2 regions of the Mycobacterium sp. SMC-11 genome follow, and region 1 is predicted to be linked to the other one. Evidence: riboswitches for the same ligand, from Rfam matches in the RefSeq annotation. Region 1 holds a riboswitch; the other holds the start of a gene.

Region 1 (7,767 bases):
CACCGCCACACGAAGATCCGATGCCCCGATGCGGTCCTGCACGCCGGAAACCACGCCGGCCAGCAGGTCGGTGTCGGTGTAGAGCTGTGTCACCGGACGCCAGTCGGCGTCGTCAGCGGTCCCGGTCGAGACCGCGAAATAGGAGCTGACAGCGGACAACTCGGCCAGTGCCGCAAGCGTCCGATCCTGGGGGGTGCAGCGATACGGGGTCGCGGGCAGGGTGCGCAGTCGCTGCGGTAGGTCGCGCAGCGCGATGACCTGGTTGCCGCCGGCGGTACGAGCCGTGATGGCGCCGGGATCGGTTGCGGTGAGCACGATTTCGGCAGGCTCGCCGATGCCCCAGCCCTCCCGCGACAGCACCCGTGTCAGGGCGGAGCGCAACGGCTCTGCAGCGTCGACGCGGGCGGTGCGTGCCGCACGATCGTTGTCGGCGCGGGTACTGAGCTCGAACATGCCGCTGGCTGGGTCGAAACGCAGGGTTTCGTTGCCGAACATGTCTCCGATGCGCCCGGACAACATCAGCTCTTCGCCCACGGTGTCCACGAGGGTGCCGGCCGGATCCATCAGCCACACCCGATCAGCCACTCGCAGCGCCAGTTCCAGATCGTGGGTGCTCAGCACCACCGCCAACTGCTGGTCGCGGGCGAGCTCACGCAACAGGCCGAACAGGGCGGCCCGCGAAGACACATCCAGAAACGCGGTCGGCTCGTCGAGGATCAGCAGACCCGGCTGCTGGGCCAGCGCACGCGCGGTCAGGACGCGCTGGCATTCACCGTCGGAGAGTTCGGCAGCCGGCCGCGACGCCAGATGCTGAGCACCGGTCGCCGCCAGCGCCCAGTCAATGATCTCCTCGTCGGCCGGGCGAAGTCGGGCACCCAGCCCCAGGTGGGGAATGCGGCCCAGCCCGACGAGCTCGCGCGCCGACAACAAGCCCGGATCGACGCGTTCGGTCAGCACCACCGCGACCCGGCGGGCCAGCTCGTCGCGGGGGAGCGCGGTCAGGTCAGCGCCGTCCAACAGGACGCGTCCGCCGAGCGCGGGCTGCAACCCCGCCAGGGTGCGAATCAGGGTGGACTTGCCGGCGCCGTTGGGCCCGATCAGCACGGTCAGCTCGCCGCGGCGAGCCTGGGCGGCCAGTCCGGTCGCCACTGTCGTCGACCTGCGCCGGCTGCGGTAGCCGATCGCCAGGCCGGCAAGCTCGACGGCTGGTGTGGCCGAGGCCGTGTTCGTGGGGTGGTCCCAGCTTTGCCTCTCCTCCGTCGAGCCTCGCTGAACCGCCGGGTTCATGACGGCAACCCCGATCCGCGCCGGGCCCGTAGCAGCACGACGATCACCACCGGCGCCCCGACCAGCGCGGTGACCGCGTTGATCGGGATGACCAGATCGCTGCCGGGCACCTGGCTGACGATGCCGCAGCCCAGCGCGGCGACGGCGCCCAGCAAGACCACCGCCGGGACCACCACCCGGTGGTCGGAGGTGCCCACCACGATGCGGGCCACGTGCGGCACCACCAGCCCGAGGAACGCGATCGGGCCGCAGAACGCGGTCGTCACACCCGCCAGCAGCGACGCGGAGACGACCGTGACGATCCGGGCCCGGTGTACGTTGATGCCCATCGTTGCCGCGTAACTCTCGCCGAGCAGCAGGGCATTGAGCGGCCGGATCGTCATCGCCGCGGTCAACAGCCCGACGGCCACCAGCGGCAGCAGCAACTCCAAATCGGCCCAACCGGTTCCGGCGAAGCTGCCCAGGCCCCACAACAGGTACTGCTGCACCCGCTGCGGATCGGAGTACACCAGCGCCAAGCTCACCAGCGCGGTGCTGGCCGCGCCGATCATCACACCGATCAGCAGCAGCGTCGCCGCCGAGCGGGTCCACCGCGACAGCACCAGAACCAGCGTCAGCATGGCCGCCGCACCCAGGGCCGCTGCGATCACCTCCGCGGCGCGGCTGGCACCGGCCACCGCGGTGGTGAAACCGCCGCCGGCCGCCCCGCCGAGCAGCACCACCACCGCGACGCCCAGGCTCGCCCCGGAGCTCACGCCCAGAATGTAGGGATCGGCGAGGGTGTTGCGGAACAGGGTTTGCAGCTGCAGGCCGGCGACGCCCAGGGCGGACCCGGCGGCCAGCGCGGTCAGCACCCGCGGCAACCGCATGTTCCACACGATCACCTGCCAGCGTGGGTCGGAGGGTTCGGCGCCGAACAGCACCTGCACGGTATCGAGCACCGGCACCCGCACCGGCCCGAGCACCAACCCCAGCACGGCCAGCAGAACCACCGCGGCGCTCAGCGCGGCCAGCACCAGGGCGATACGCGGCTTCATCGCGGCACCCGCCGGTAGAACTCGAACGGGTGGTCGGCGGCGAGCTCGGGATGCAGGATCGCAACGAGGTCGCCGAGCAGCAGATCCGGTCGTGCCGTGCCGCGTTCCCAATAAAGGTTGCCGCCAGCGGGTGTCATTGCCTTGGTCGCCGACCACACATGGCCGGTCCGCAGCGCGGTCAGCTCGCCGTAGCGGCTGTCACGGGCCACCGCGTCGCCCAGGGTTTGCCAGTCGTCGGTGACCAGCCAGACCGGTGCGGTGCCGGCACGGGTGTACACCGACTCGAAATTCAGGTGCCGGGTCTCGGCGCCGGTCTCCGACAGCCAGGGGTAGGTGCCGCCGGCGTCGGCGACCAGACGCCCCGAGTAGCTCTCGCCGGTGGGCATCGACCAGCTGCCCGAGTACATGGTGCCGACCAAGACCTCGACGGGCTTGGCTGCGGCGGCTTGCGCCGCCAAGGCGCGGTAACGGTCCCGGATGGCCTGGTAGGCCTGCGCTGCTTGGTGTTCGGTCCCGGTCAGCGCGGCGAACACCTTGATCCATTCGGCCCGGCCCAGCGGGGTCGGCTCCAGCCATTCGGCGTCGGCCAGCACGGGGGTACCGGCTTCGCGCAGCTTGGGATAGCCGGGGTCGTCGATGCCCTCGGTAACCAGCAGGTCGGGGCCCGCGCCGATCACGCGCTCGATGTTGATCTGCCCGCCGGGGGCGTAGCCGACGATCTCACCGGCGTCGATGCGCGCACGGATCTGCGGGTCGGCGACGGCTGCCGGGCTGGCCACACCGGTGACCACGCCCGCCTGGCCCAGTTCGGAGATCATCGCCAGATGCGTCGTCGAGCCCGAGTAGAGGCTCCGCACCGGGACGGTGATCCGCTGGGCATTGGCCAGCTCCCCGGTCAACGCCGGCGCGGGCGCACCGCAGCGCACCAACACCCACGACACCGGCTTGCCGCCGAGGTAGGGCCGCTTGACCGTCAGAACCTGGTAACTGCCGTGGTAGGTGATGGCGAAGTTGGTGGCCTCGGTCAGCGTCGACTTGTCTGGGAAATAGTCGGTGGCCGGATCGAAGTCGGTGATGCAGCCGGCACGCGCTTGCGGTGTGCGGGTGGTGGGTTCGCCCAAGCAGCCGGCCAACGACAGCGCGGTGGCCAGCGCTACCAGGAGCGCAGCAACTACCCGCAACGCACGGGACATCAGCGTGAATCAGCTTCCTCGGGGTACACCGCCCCGGTACGCAGGACGCGTTGACGTGAGTCTCCTGGCTCTCGGATCACTGCTCGCCTCGCCTTCCAACCCCACAAGTGGCGGGCCGTGGCTGATGAGGGTCGCTCCCCGATGACAGTGGCGGGACCGCGCCGGATTCGCACCGGCTTCCTCATTCGTCATCGCCTTACCGGCGACATTGTTACACGCCGCGCTGCGTTAGGCTGGCCGCCGTCTCGTGGCGTCAGGAACCCGGTGCAAATCCGGGGCGGTTCCGCCACTGTGAGGGGTCGCGTGCCCCCAGCCAGATACGGCCACGAGACATCCGACGACGAGGGGCGAGAACCCCGAGGAGGCCCCTGATGGCGCAGGCACGCCGTATCGCGTTGCTGTCCACTTCCGACACCGACCTGCTGTCCGCGCGGGCCAGCGGCGCGGCCTACCGGCTCGGGAACCCCGCACGCCACGACATCGAACCGCTGGTCAACGGCGCCGACGTCGTAGTGCTGCGCATCCTGGGGTCGTCGGCCGAGATCGCCGAGGAACTGAAGCTGCTGCGCGCGACCGGACTGCCGTTGGTGGTGCTCGGCGGGGAACGCTCGCCCAACGCCGAGCTGATGGAGTGCTCCACGGTCCCGATCGGCCTGGCCGCCCAGGCGCACGCCTACCTCGCCGAGGGCGGGCCCGCCAACCTCGCGCAGCTGCACGCGTTTCTGTGCGACACAGTGCTGCTCACCGGGGAGGGCTTCGAGGAACCGGCGGTGATCCCGGAGTGGGGTTACGGCCAGCGGGAGAGGCGGAGCGAGTCCGCTGAGTCTCCCGACGCGGTGCGGATCGGGGTGCTGTACTACCGGGCCCACGAGGTCAGCGGCAATGCCGGTTTCGCACACGCCCTGGCCGACGCGATCGATGCGACCGGCAGGGCCGTCGGGGTGCCGATCTTCGCCGCGTCACTGCGCAACGCCCCCGAGGAGCTCTTCGCGGCGCTGGGGCAGCTCGACGCGGTGGTGGTCTGCATGCTGGCGGCCGGTGGGGCGATGAACGCCACCGCCGGGGTCAGTGCCGGCGACGACGACGGCGCGTGGGACATCGAACAGATCGCGGCGCTGGACATCCCGGTGTTCCAGGGACTGTGCCTGGCGTCCACGCGGGCGGACTGGGAGGCCAACGACGACGGCGTGACCCCGCTGGATTCGGCCACCCAGATCGCCATCCCGGAATTCGACGGCCGGATCATCACCGTCCCGTTCTCCTTCAAGGAGATCGACGACGACGGGCTGCCGCACTACGCCGCCGATCCCGAGCGGTGCTCCCGGGTGGCCGGGGTCGCGGTGAATCACGCGGTGCTGCGCCGTATCCCGAACGCACAGAAGAAGCTGGCGTTGGTGTTGTCGGCCTATCCCACCAAGCATTCCCGGGTGGGCAACGCCGTCGGTCTGGACACCCCGGTGTCGGCGGTGCGGCTGCTGCGGCGGCTGGCGGCGGAGGGCTACGACGTCGGGGACGGTTTCGGCGTGCTCGACGTCGCTGACGAGACGCAGGCCGGGGATCGCCTGATCCACACCCTGATCGAGGCCGGCGGTCAGGACGAGGACTGGCTGTCTGCGGCGCAGCTGGCCGGCGCACAGGTGCGGGTCACCGCGCAGCAGTATGCGCAGTGGACCGCCGAGTTGCCCGACGGCCTGCGCGATGCCATGACGACGGCGTGGGGTCCGGCGCCGGGCCAGCTGTTCGTCAACGATGCCGGCGAGATCGTGTTGGCAGCACTGCAATCCGGCAATGTCGTGCTGATGATCCAGCCGCCCCGTGGGTTCGGGGAGAACCCGGTGGCGATCTACCACGACCCGGAGTTGCCGCCCAGCCACCACTACCTGGCCGCATACCGTTGGCTGGCACACGGTTTCGGCGCACACGCGGTGATACACCTGGGCAAGCACGGATCGATGGAGTGGCTGCCCGGTAAGACCGCGGCGTTGTCTTCCGCGTGCGCCACCGACGCGATGATCGCCGACCTGCCGTTGATCTACCCGTTCCTGGTCAACGACCCCGGCGAGGGCGCGCAGGCCAAACGCCGGGCGCACGCCACGATCGTCGACCACCTGATCCCACCGATGGCACGTGCGGAGTCCTACGGCGACATCGCGCGCCTCGAGCAGCTGCTCGACGAGTACGGCAACATCGCGTCCATGGACCCGGCCAAGCTGCCGGCGATCCGCGGTGAGATCTGGAACCTGATGCGGGCCGCGGAGATGCACCGCGACCTGGGGCTCGATGAGCGGCCCGAGGATGAGGAGTTCGACGACTTCCTGCTGCATGTCGACGGCTGGCTCTGTGAGATCAAGGACGCCCAGATCCGGGACGGCCTGCACGTGCTCGGCGGTGCTCCGACTGGACCGGAGCGGGTGAACCTGGTGCTGGCGATCCTGCGTGCTCCGCAGGTGTGGGGCGGGGTAGACCATGCGGTGCCCGGCCTGCGGGCCGCGCTGGGCCTCAAGGAAGACGCCGTTGCGACGGTCGTCGACGAGATCGAGGGCCGCGCCCGCGCGTTGGTCGAAGCCATGGAGGCCGGCGATTGGGAGACCGGCCTGGCCGACACGCTGCATCCCGAACCTGAGGTATGTCGGGTGCTGAGATTCGCTGCCACCGAGGTGGTTCCGCGGCTGGCCGGCACATCGGCCGAGCTGGACTCGGTGCTGCACGCGCTGTCCGGCGGGTTCGTACGACCGGGGCCGTCCGGGTCGCCGTTGCGTGGTCTGGTCAACGTGTTGCCCACCGGGCGCAACTTCTACACCGTCGACCCCCGCGCGGTGCCGTCCCGGCTGGCGTGGCAGACCGGGCAGGCGATGGCCGACTCGTTGGTGCGGCGCTACCTCGATGACACCGGTGACTATCCGGAGTCGGTCGGGCTATCGGTGTGGGGCACTTCGGCGATGCGCACCTCCGGCGACGACATTGCCGAGGTGCTGGCCCTGCTCGGCGTGCGTCCCGAGTGGGATGAGGCGTCGCGGCGGGTGTCCGGGCTGGCGGTCATCTCACCCGAAGAGCTCGGCCGGCCCAGAATCGACGTGACGGTACGCATCTCGGGGTTCTTCCGGGATGCCTTCCCGCACGTGGTGTCGATGCTCGACGACGCGGTGCAGATGGTCGCCACCCTCGACGAGCCCGACGACGCGAACTTCGTGGCCGCGCACGCTCGCGCAGACCTCGCCGAACACGGCGATCTGCGTCGCGCCACCACCCGGATCTTCGGTTCGGCGCCCGGGTCGTACGGTGCGGGAATCTTGCAGGTCATCGAATCCGGGACGTGGCGTGACGACAAGGACCTGGCCGAGGTCTACACCACCTGGGGTGGGTTCGCCTACGGCCGGGGACTGAGTGGCGCGCCGGCTGCCGACGACATGCGCATCAACTACCGCCGGATCAAGGTGGCCGCCAAGAACATCGACACCCGCGAGCATGACATCGCCGATTCCGATGACTACTTCGTCTATCACGGCGGCATGATCGCGACCGTGCGCGCGCTGACCGGTGCGGACCCGAAAGCCTATGTGGGCGATTCGACCTCGCCGGATGCCATCCGCACCCGCACGCTGGCCGAAGAGACCGCCCGGGTGTTCCGCGCGCGGGTGGTCAACCCGCGCTGGATCTCCGCGATGCGTCGCCACGGCTACAAGGGCGCGTTCGAACTGGCCGCCACCGTCGACTACCTGTTCGGCTTCGACGCCACCGCCGGTGTGGTGCACGACTGGATGTACGAAAAGCTCGCGGCCGAATACGTCTTGGACCCGCAGACCCGGGATTTCCTCGACAAGTCCAACCCCTGGGCGCTCCAGGGCATTGTGGAACGGTTGACCGAAGCCGCCGACCGCGGCCTGTGGGAGCACCCCGACCCCGAGACCATGGCGGCGTTGCGGCAGGCTTACCTGGACGTAGAAGGCGACCTGGAGGATCGGTGAAAGTCTGGATTCTCGGAATCGGTATGGGACCTGCGCACGTCACCGCCGAGGTCGCCAGCGCACTGCAGTCGGCCGACTACATTGTGGCATCCGAGAAATCCTCCGACGACAGCCTTTTGGCGTTGCGGCGATCCATCGTCGACACCTACGCCGCCTCGACTCCTATCGTCGCGATCGCCGACCCGGCCCGCGACCGTTCCCCGGGGCTGACCGAACCCGGCTACACCCGCGCCGTGGCCGACTGGCATGCGGCACGGGCGCAGCGCTACGCCGACGTGCTGCGGG
Region 2 (7,767 bases), 2.4 Mb from region 1:
TGGTGTCGATGCCGATCTCGATCGGCTCGACTTCGGCGCGCAGTGTCGCCGAGTACCAGACGCTGGCCCGAGCGGCCAGGCTGACCTGGCCGATCAGGCTAGCGTTGGGCGCCACCCAGGACTCCGGGTGTAGCTGCGGGGCACGCCCGCGGATGGAGATGAGAAGCGGCTCGGGCACGCCGCTCAACGCGCCTTCCACACTGGCGCGCGCTTCTCGGCGAACGCCCGGGGTCCCTCCTTGGCGTCCTCGGACCGCAGCACAGCGGAGAATTCCCGGCCGGTGCGCGCCCAACCGTCCACTTCGCCGGGGATGGCGCCGTCATCGACGCCGTAGGCGATCCGCTTGCTGGCCCGCACCGACAACGGCGCGTTGCCGGTGATCCGTTCGGCCAGCTCGAGGGCTGCCTCCAGCGCTCCGCCATCCTCGACCACCCGGTTGACCAGACCCCAGCGGGCCGCGTCGGCCGCCGAGATGGGCTCGCCGGTGTAGAGCAGTTCCAGGGCGATCTTGCGGGGCAACTGGTCGACGATGCGGAACACCCCGCCGGCACCGGCGATCAGGCCGCGCTTGACCTCGGGCAACCCGAATTGGGCGCGCTGTTCGGCGATCACCAGGTCGCTGGCCAGTGCGATCTCGGTGCCGCCGCCCAGCGCGGTGCCGTTGACCGCCGCGATGACGGGCTTGTCGATGAAGTGCTGCACGAAGCCGGCGAAACCCCACTCCGGGTGCTCCGGGTGGTAGATGTTCTCCCGGTTGGCGATCGCCTTGAGGTCGGCCCCGGCACTGAACGACTTGTCGCCGGCGCCGGTGAGCACTACCGCGCGCACCTCGTCGTCGTCTTGAGCCTGCGCCAAGGCGTCGCCGATGCCGGCACTGACGGCGCCGTTGATCGCGTTACGGGCTTCGGGCCGGTTGATCGTGATCAATAGGACGTTGCCCAGCTGTCCAAGCCGTTCTACCAGAACGGCCCCGTCACTCACAGCAGCTCCAGGATGGTGGCGTTGGCCTGGCCGCCGCCTTCGCACATGGTCTGCAGACCGTAGCGAATTCCGTTGGCGCGCATGTGGTAGAGCATGGTGGTCATGATCCGGGCACCGGAGCCGCCGAGGGGGTGACCCAGCGCGATCGCCCCGCCGTTGGGGTTGAGCTTCTTCGGGTCGGCACCGAGTTCGGCCAGCCAGGCCATCGGCACCGGGGCGAATGCCTCGTTGACCTCGAACACCCCAATGTCGTCGATGCTCAGGCCGGAGCGCTGCAGCGCCTTCTGGGTCGCCGGGATCGGCGCGGACAGCATCATCACCGGGTCGGCGCCGGCCAGCGTCGCGGTGTGCACCCGGGCCAGCGGGGTCAGGCCCAGTTCGCGTGCCTTGGCCGCCGACATGAACAGCAGCGCCGCCGAGCCGTCGGAGATCTGGCTGGAGTTACCGGCGTGGATCACGCCGTCCTCCTTGAAAGCGGGCTTGAGCTGGGCCATCTTCTCCAGGGTAGTACCGCGGCGGATGCCCTCGTCCTCGCTGATGACGTTGCCCTCGGGATCCGTGATCGAGACGATCTCGTCCTTGAAGGCGCCGGCGTCCTGTGCGGCACCGGCCTTTTCGTGCGATGCCAGCGCGAACTCGTCGAGCGCGGTGCGGCTCAGGCCCCACTTGGTGGCCATCATCTCCGCTCCGATGCCCTGGTTGGGGGTCTGGGTGTAGCGCGCCTTGAAGGAATCCCCGTACGGGCGGCCGCCGTTGGCCAGCGAGGAACCCATCGGGGTCCGCGACATCGACTCGACACCACCGGCGACCACGACGTCGTAGTGTCCGGCGACCACACCGGCGGCGGCGAAGTGCACCGACTGCTGGCTGGAACCACACTGGCGGTCCACGGTCACCGCGGGCACCGTCTCCGGCCAGCCCGCGCTCAGCACCGCCGTGCGGCCGATGTCCAGGGCCTGCTCACCGGCCTGCATGACACAGCCCCAGATCACGTCGTCGACCAGGGCCGGGTCCACGCCGGCCCGGTTGACCAGCCCGTTGAGCACCTGGGCGGACAGTTCGGCCGGGTGTACCCCGGACAGTCCGCCGTTGCGCTTGCCGATCGGCGCGCGCACCGCTTCGACGATGACGGCTTCAGCCATGGGTGCTCCTTAGTTGGTTCGGGGTCTTGTTACTTCGATTGTCGACGGGCGCGCTCGGGCGGCGTCAGCGGGGGTCATTCCGCGCTCCCGCGTAACGTCGAATCCATGGCACGCATCGTGATCGTCGGCGGCCACGGCAAGATCGCCCTGCTGCTGGCCCCCACCCTCGTTAGTCGCGGCGACCAAGTCAGCTCGGTGTTCCGCAACCCCGACCACGCCGAGGAGGTCGCGGTCACCGGCGCGGTCCCGGTGGTGGCCGATATCGAACAGCTCGGCACCGACGGCCTGGCCCGGCTCTTTGCCGATCATGACGCGGTGGTGTTCTCCGCCGGCGCCGGTGGCGGAAACCCGGCACGCACCTACGCCGTCGACCGCGACGCCGCCATTCGCAGCATCGACGCCGCCGCGAAAGCCGGTGCGCGGCGATTCGTGATGGTGTCCTATTTCGGCGCGGGACCCGATCACGGCATTCCCGAAGACGATCCGTTCTATCCGTACGCGCAGGCCAAGGCCGCCGCCGACGCCCATCTACGCGCCAGCGACCTGGACTGGACGGTGCTGGGGCCCAGCCGGCTAACCCTGGATCCAGCCAGCGGAGAAATCGCCGTCGGTCCCGACACGGCCAAAGGGCAGGTCTCCCGCGGCAACGTCGCGTTGGTGATCGCTGCCTCCCTGGCCGACAAGTCGACCATCGGCCGCACCATCGAGTTCAACGACGGCCCGACCCCGATCCCGGAGGCACTCGCGGCCGGTCGAGCCGAGTAACCTCGATCACGCAACTGGTTTGCCGTTGTCGCCGCCAGGCGGCTTCGGCATCGAGCGCACCGCGGTTTACGTAGTTTTCCGCGGAGCGCGAGAGGGAACCCGGTGAGAATCCGGGACTGTCCCGCAGCGGTATGCAGGAACGACCGCCGTCATAAGCACTGGTCATGGGTTCGCCCGCCGACTGGGAAGCGACGGCCACTAGGAGCACCTCGGTGCGCGCCTGCGAGTCCGAATACCTGCCCGTTGTGCTGGGCGCGCCGCGCCCGGCGGATCAACGCCTCGCGGAATGGGCGTCTGGTTTTGAGGGTTATAGTGCTTTATATATAGGCACGGGACCGGATCAGCTGGGCGGCTGCTGGCGTTGACCCACCCTCGTCAATTGAAGGATCAAATCGTGACCGTTCAAGCCTTTACCGCCACCGTTCTCGGCTCACCACGAATCGGACCGCGCCGCGAACTCAAGCGCGCCACCGAAAGCTACTGGGCCGGCCGGATCGACCAGGACGAGCTCAAGAAGGTGGCCGCCGGCCTGCGCCGTGACACCTGGGCACAGTTGGCCGCCGCGGGGCTCGACTCGATACCGGTGAACACGTTCTCCTACTACGACCAGATGCTCGACACCGCGGTGCTGCTGGGCGCACTCCCGGCCCGGGTGGCCGGCGTCGCCGACGAGTTGGACCGCTACTTCGCCGCGGCCCGCGGCAACGCCGACATCGCTCCGCTGGAGATGACGAAGTGGTTCGACACCAACTACCACTACATCGTTCCCGAGATCGGGGCGGACACGACGTTCTCGCTCAACCCCGCCAAGGTGCTCTCCGAGCTCGCCGAGGCCAAGGAGCAGGGCTTCGGCGGAAACGCAGCCCGGCCGGTGATCATCGGTCCGGTCACGTTCCTGTTGCTCAGCAAGGCCGTCGACGGTGCGCCGGCGCCGATCTCGCGCCTCGACGAGCTGACCGACGTCTACGCCGAGCTGCTGGGCAAGCTGGCCGACGCCGGCGCCGAATGGGTGCAGATCGATGAGCCGGTGCTGGTGACCGACATCTCCGCGGACGCCCCCGCCCTGGCCGAGCAGGTGTACAAGCGCCTCGGCGGGCTGAGCAAGCGGCCGGCGATCTTCGTGGCCACCTACTTCGGTGACCCCGGGGCCGGGCTGGCGGCGCTGGCCCGCACCCCGGTCGAGGCGATCGGCGTCGACCTGGTTTACGGACCCAACACCGCAATCGCGTCCGTGCCGGAGCTGGCTTCCAAGGTTCTGGTCGCCGGCGTGGTCGACGGCCGCAACATCTGGCGCACCGACCTGCAGGCCGCCCTGGCCAAGCTGGCGTCGCTGTTGGGTTCAGCGGAGGCCGTTGCCGTATCGACGTCGTGCTCGACGCTGCACGTGCCCTACTCGCTGGAGCCCGAGACGGGTCTGGACGACGCGCTGCGCAGCTGGCTGGCGTTCGGCGCCGAAAAGGTGGCCGAGGTGGCCACCTTGGCCCGCGCGCTGCGCGAGGGACGCGAAGCCGTGGCTGCGGAGATCGAGGCGTCCAACGCCGCAGCCGCGTCCCGCACCTCCGACCCCCGCCTGAACAATGCGGCGTTGCGCGCGCAGATCGCCGAGATCCGGGCGGCCGGCAGCCAGCGCGGTTCGGCCGAGGCACGCCGCAGCGCCCAGGACGAGCGGCTGCACCTGCCGCCGCTGCCGACCACCACCATCGGGTCGTTCCCGCAGACCGTGGAGATCCGCAAGGCCCGCGCCGCGCTGGCGGCCGGGGAGATCGACGAGGCGCAGTACACCGACCGGATGAAGGCGGAGGTCGCTGCCGTCATCAAGTTGCAGGAGAACCTCGGGCTCGACGTGCTGGTGCACGGCGAGCCGGAACGCAACGACATGGTGCAGTACTTCGCCGAGCAGCTGGAGGGCTTCTTCGCCACCAGCAACGGCTGGGTGCAGTCCTACGGCAGTCGCTGCGTGCGCCCGCCGGTGCTGTTCGGCGACGTGACGCGCCCCAAGCCGATGACGGTCGACTGGGCCACCTACGCCCAGTCGCTGACCGACAAGCCGGTCAAGGGCATGCTCACCGGTCCGGTGACCATCCTGGCCTGGTCGTTCGTCCGCGACGACCAACCGCTGGCCGACACCGCCTACCAAGTGGCGCTGGCGATCCGCGAGGAGACGGTGGATCTGGAGGCCGCCGGCATCGCGGTGATCCAGGTCGACGAACCCGCCCTGCGCGAGCTGTTGCCGGTGCGCGACGCCGACAAGGCGGCCTACCTGGACTGGGCGGTGGGTTCGTTCCGGATGGCCACCTCGGGCGTCTCCGACGCGACGCAGATCCACACCCACCTGTGCTATTCGGAGTTCGGCGAGGTGATCGGTGCGATCGCCGACCTGGACGCCGACGTCACCTCGATCGAGGCGGCGCGCTCGCACATGGAAGTGCTCGATGACCTCAATGCGATCGGCTTCTCCAACGGGGTGGGCCCGGGTGTCTACGACATCCACTCGCCGCGCGTGCCGAGCGCCGACGAGATGGCCGCGTCGCTACGCGAGGCGCTGGATGCCGTTCCGGCCCAACGCCTCTGGGTGAACCCGGACTGCGGCCTAAAGACCCGCAAGCCCGACGAGGTGACGGCATCGCTGGCCCATATGGTTGCCGCGGCTAAGGAAGCCCGCACCGGCCTGTGACCGCCTGACATGTTGCGCCCCAGAGACGTCTCTGGGGCGCAACATGTCCGTTCAAATTTGATCGGAGTCCCCTGGTGCCGCTGAACACCATTGCCCTGGAACTAGTGCCGCCCAACACCGATCGCGGGGTCGAGCACGCCCGCGAAGAGGCATACAAGGTCCTGCAGCTATCCGCTCAAGCGGGTATCGCGGGCCGGATCGGTCACGTCATGATCCCCGGATTGATCCCCGAGGATGACGATCGGCCGATCGAGATGAAACCCAAACTCGACGTCCCCGACTTCTGGTCGATAATCCGCCCCGAACTGCCCGGCGTACACGGATTATGTACGCAGGTAACCGCATTCCTCGACGAGTCGGCGCTGCGGACGCGACTTGCGGGCCTGCGCCAGGTCGGGTTCGACGGAATCATCTTCGTCGGTGTCCCCCGCACGCTGAACGACGGCGAGGGCGGCGGCGTCGCACCCACCGACGCGCTCTCGAAATTCGACGATCTCGTCGACAACCGGGGTGTCATCCTCATCCCGACACGGGACGGCGAGCGGGAACGCTTCGACTTCAAATGTGACCGCGGCGCCACCTTCGGGATGACGCAGCTGCTCTACTCCGACGCGATAGTCGGATTCCTTCGCGACTTCAAGAACGTCAGCGATCACCGGCCCGAGGTCCTGTTGTCGTTCGGCTTCGTGCCCAGGATGGAGAGCAAGGTCGGACTGGTCGATTGGCTGATTCAGGACCCTGGCAACGAGACCGTCGCCGCCGAGCAGGCCTTCGTCCGGACTCTGGCCGTAAGCGAACCCGACGCCAAGCGCCGGCAGATGCTCGATCTGTATAAGCGGGTCATCGACGGCGTGGCCGAGTTGGGCTATCCGTTGAGCCTGCACTTCGAGGCTCCCTACGGCATTTCGAAACCGGCTTTCGAGACGTTCGCCGAGATGCTGGCCTACTGGGCGCCGCGCGCTTGAACGAAACCGTCTGCAACGCAGAGCATTCACCGGCATTTCAAGTAGGGTCTCGCCGGCGTTCAGCTGGACGCCGCCTACCTGCCCTACCTTCGATCGCGAAGGGGAGTAGTTCCTACCCACCACACCGGTGGTGGATGTGAATGGTCGTCAATACGGCGGTTCAACCCGCCCGGTCATTCAGCGGACCCAGGACTTTCGCGAGCGAGACCTTCGGACGATTGACCATGTCGACCGAAGGCTCCAGAGGCTTTCTTTGCAGATTCGGTCGCCGAGCGAAGGAGACCGATGCCCCCCTCGATACCTGCCCTAATCGACGATGCCGAACCGGCACTGGATGAGCCTCTCGATACCATCACCGCCGTCCCGCTGATCGACGACGAACTCGATGATGTCGCCGACGGTCGCGCGCCTCGCGGCACCCCCGCGCCAGGCGACGGGTTGTTGGCGGTCTCCACCGCGGCGATGGCAGGTATCAGCGCCGTCGGCTTGGGCATCGCACTGGCCGGACGTGTCCTGCGATTTCCGCGCCTGCCGGCCAGTGTCCAAGGCGCCGTGGTCGCCCTAGACCACCAGCCGCGGCTACGCCGTCTCCTCGAGGAACGAATCGGTAAGCGCGCGACCGACACCGCGATGGGGTTGGCCTCCACCGCCGCCAACGCGCTCGCCGTGGCACCGTCGATTCTGGCGGTCGACCTGGCGATCAACACCTTAAAGGCTGCCGAGGCGCGCGCCGATGCCCGGGCATGGTCGCGGCGCGAACCGGAATTGACCCGCCCCACCGCGGGATCGGAGACGCAGCCGGACTCACGCCCGGTGCCACCGCCCGTCGGCGGAGTCGAACAACACCTGCAGCGCGGCACCTGGGTTCAGGCGATCGGCGCGGCGGCGGTCGGTGCCGCCAGCCGCGACCCGAACCTGGCCGGCAACGCCGCGTTGGTCGCCGTGCCGAAAGCCGCCCGCTCCACCCAGGAATCATTCGCGGCGACACTGGGTCGCGGACTGGCCAACAACGATGAGGCGCTGCAGATCGACCCGGACAGCCTGCGCCGCTTGGATCGGATCGATGTGGTGATTCTCGATCCGCGGGTGCTGCGCAGCGAATCGTTGCGCTTGGTGCGGCTACGCGGTGGCGACGAGAAGGATCTGACCACCTGGGAGCGCGCCCAGGCGATGCTGGCAGCCGGCGACCTGCAGCCCGGCTGGCATCCGGTGCCCGGCACGCGCCGCAGCAAGGGGCGCC

The links. A riboswitch is a leader RNA that binds a small molecule or an ion and turns the genes downstream of it on or off. The one in region 1 is predicted to bind cobalamin.
Region 2: another riboswitch for cobalamin. It lies ahead of metE (5-methyltetrahydropteroyltriglutamate--homocysteine S-methyltransferase); the one in region 1 lies ahead of cobN (cobaltochelatase subunit CobN).

What each region holds. Positions count from the first base shown of each region.
Region 1 is NZ_CP176430.1:3,595,642-3,603,408, reverse strand. Features, by position in the region: gene ACKY0X_RS17170 (ATP-binding cassette domain-containing protein) at 1-1,287, opposite strand, end outside; gene ACKY0X_RS17165 (FecCD family ABC transporter permease) at 1,284-2,324, opposite strand; gene ACKY0X_RS17160 (ABC transporter substrate-binding protein) at 2,321-3,517, opposite strand; cobalamin riboswitch at 3,574-3,725, opposite strand; cobalamin riboswitch at 3,735-3,860, shown strand; gene cobN (cobaltochelatase subunit CobN) at 3,889-7,482, shown strand; gene cobF (precorrin-6A synthase (deacetylating)) at 7,479-7,767, shown strand, end outside.
Region 2 is NZ_CP176430.1:1,196,559-1,204,325, reverse strand. Features, by position in the region: gene ACKY0X_RS05775 (gamma carbonic anhydrase family protein) at 1-178, opposite strand, end outside; gene ACKY0X_RS05770 (crotonase/enoyl-CoA hydratase family protein) at 184-981, opposite strand; gene ACKY0X_RS05765 (thiolase family protein) at 978-2,123, opposite strand; gene ACKY0X_RS05760 (SDR family oxidoreductase) at 2,229-2,888, shown strand; cobalamin riboswitch at 2,935-3,147, shown strand; gene metE (5-methyltetrahydropteroyltriglutamate--homocysteine S-methyltransferase) at 3,268-5,562, shown strand; gene ACKY0X_RS05750 (mycobacterial-type methylenetetrahydrofolate reductase) at 5,637-6,527, shown strand; gene ACKY0X_RS05745 (HAD-IC family P-type ATPase) at 6,813-7,767, shown strand, end outside.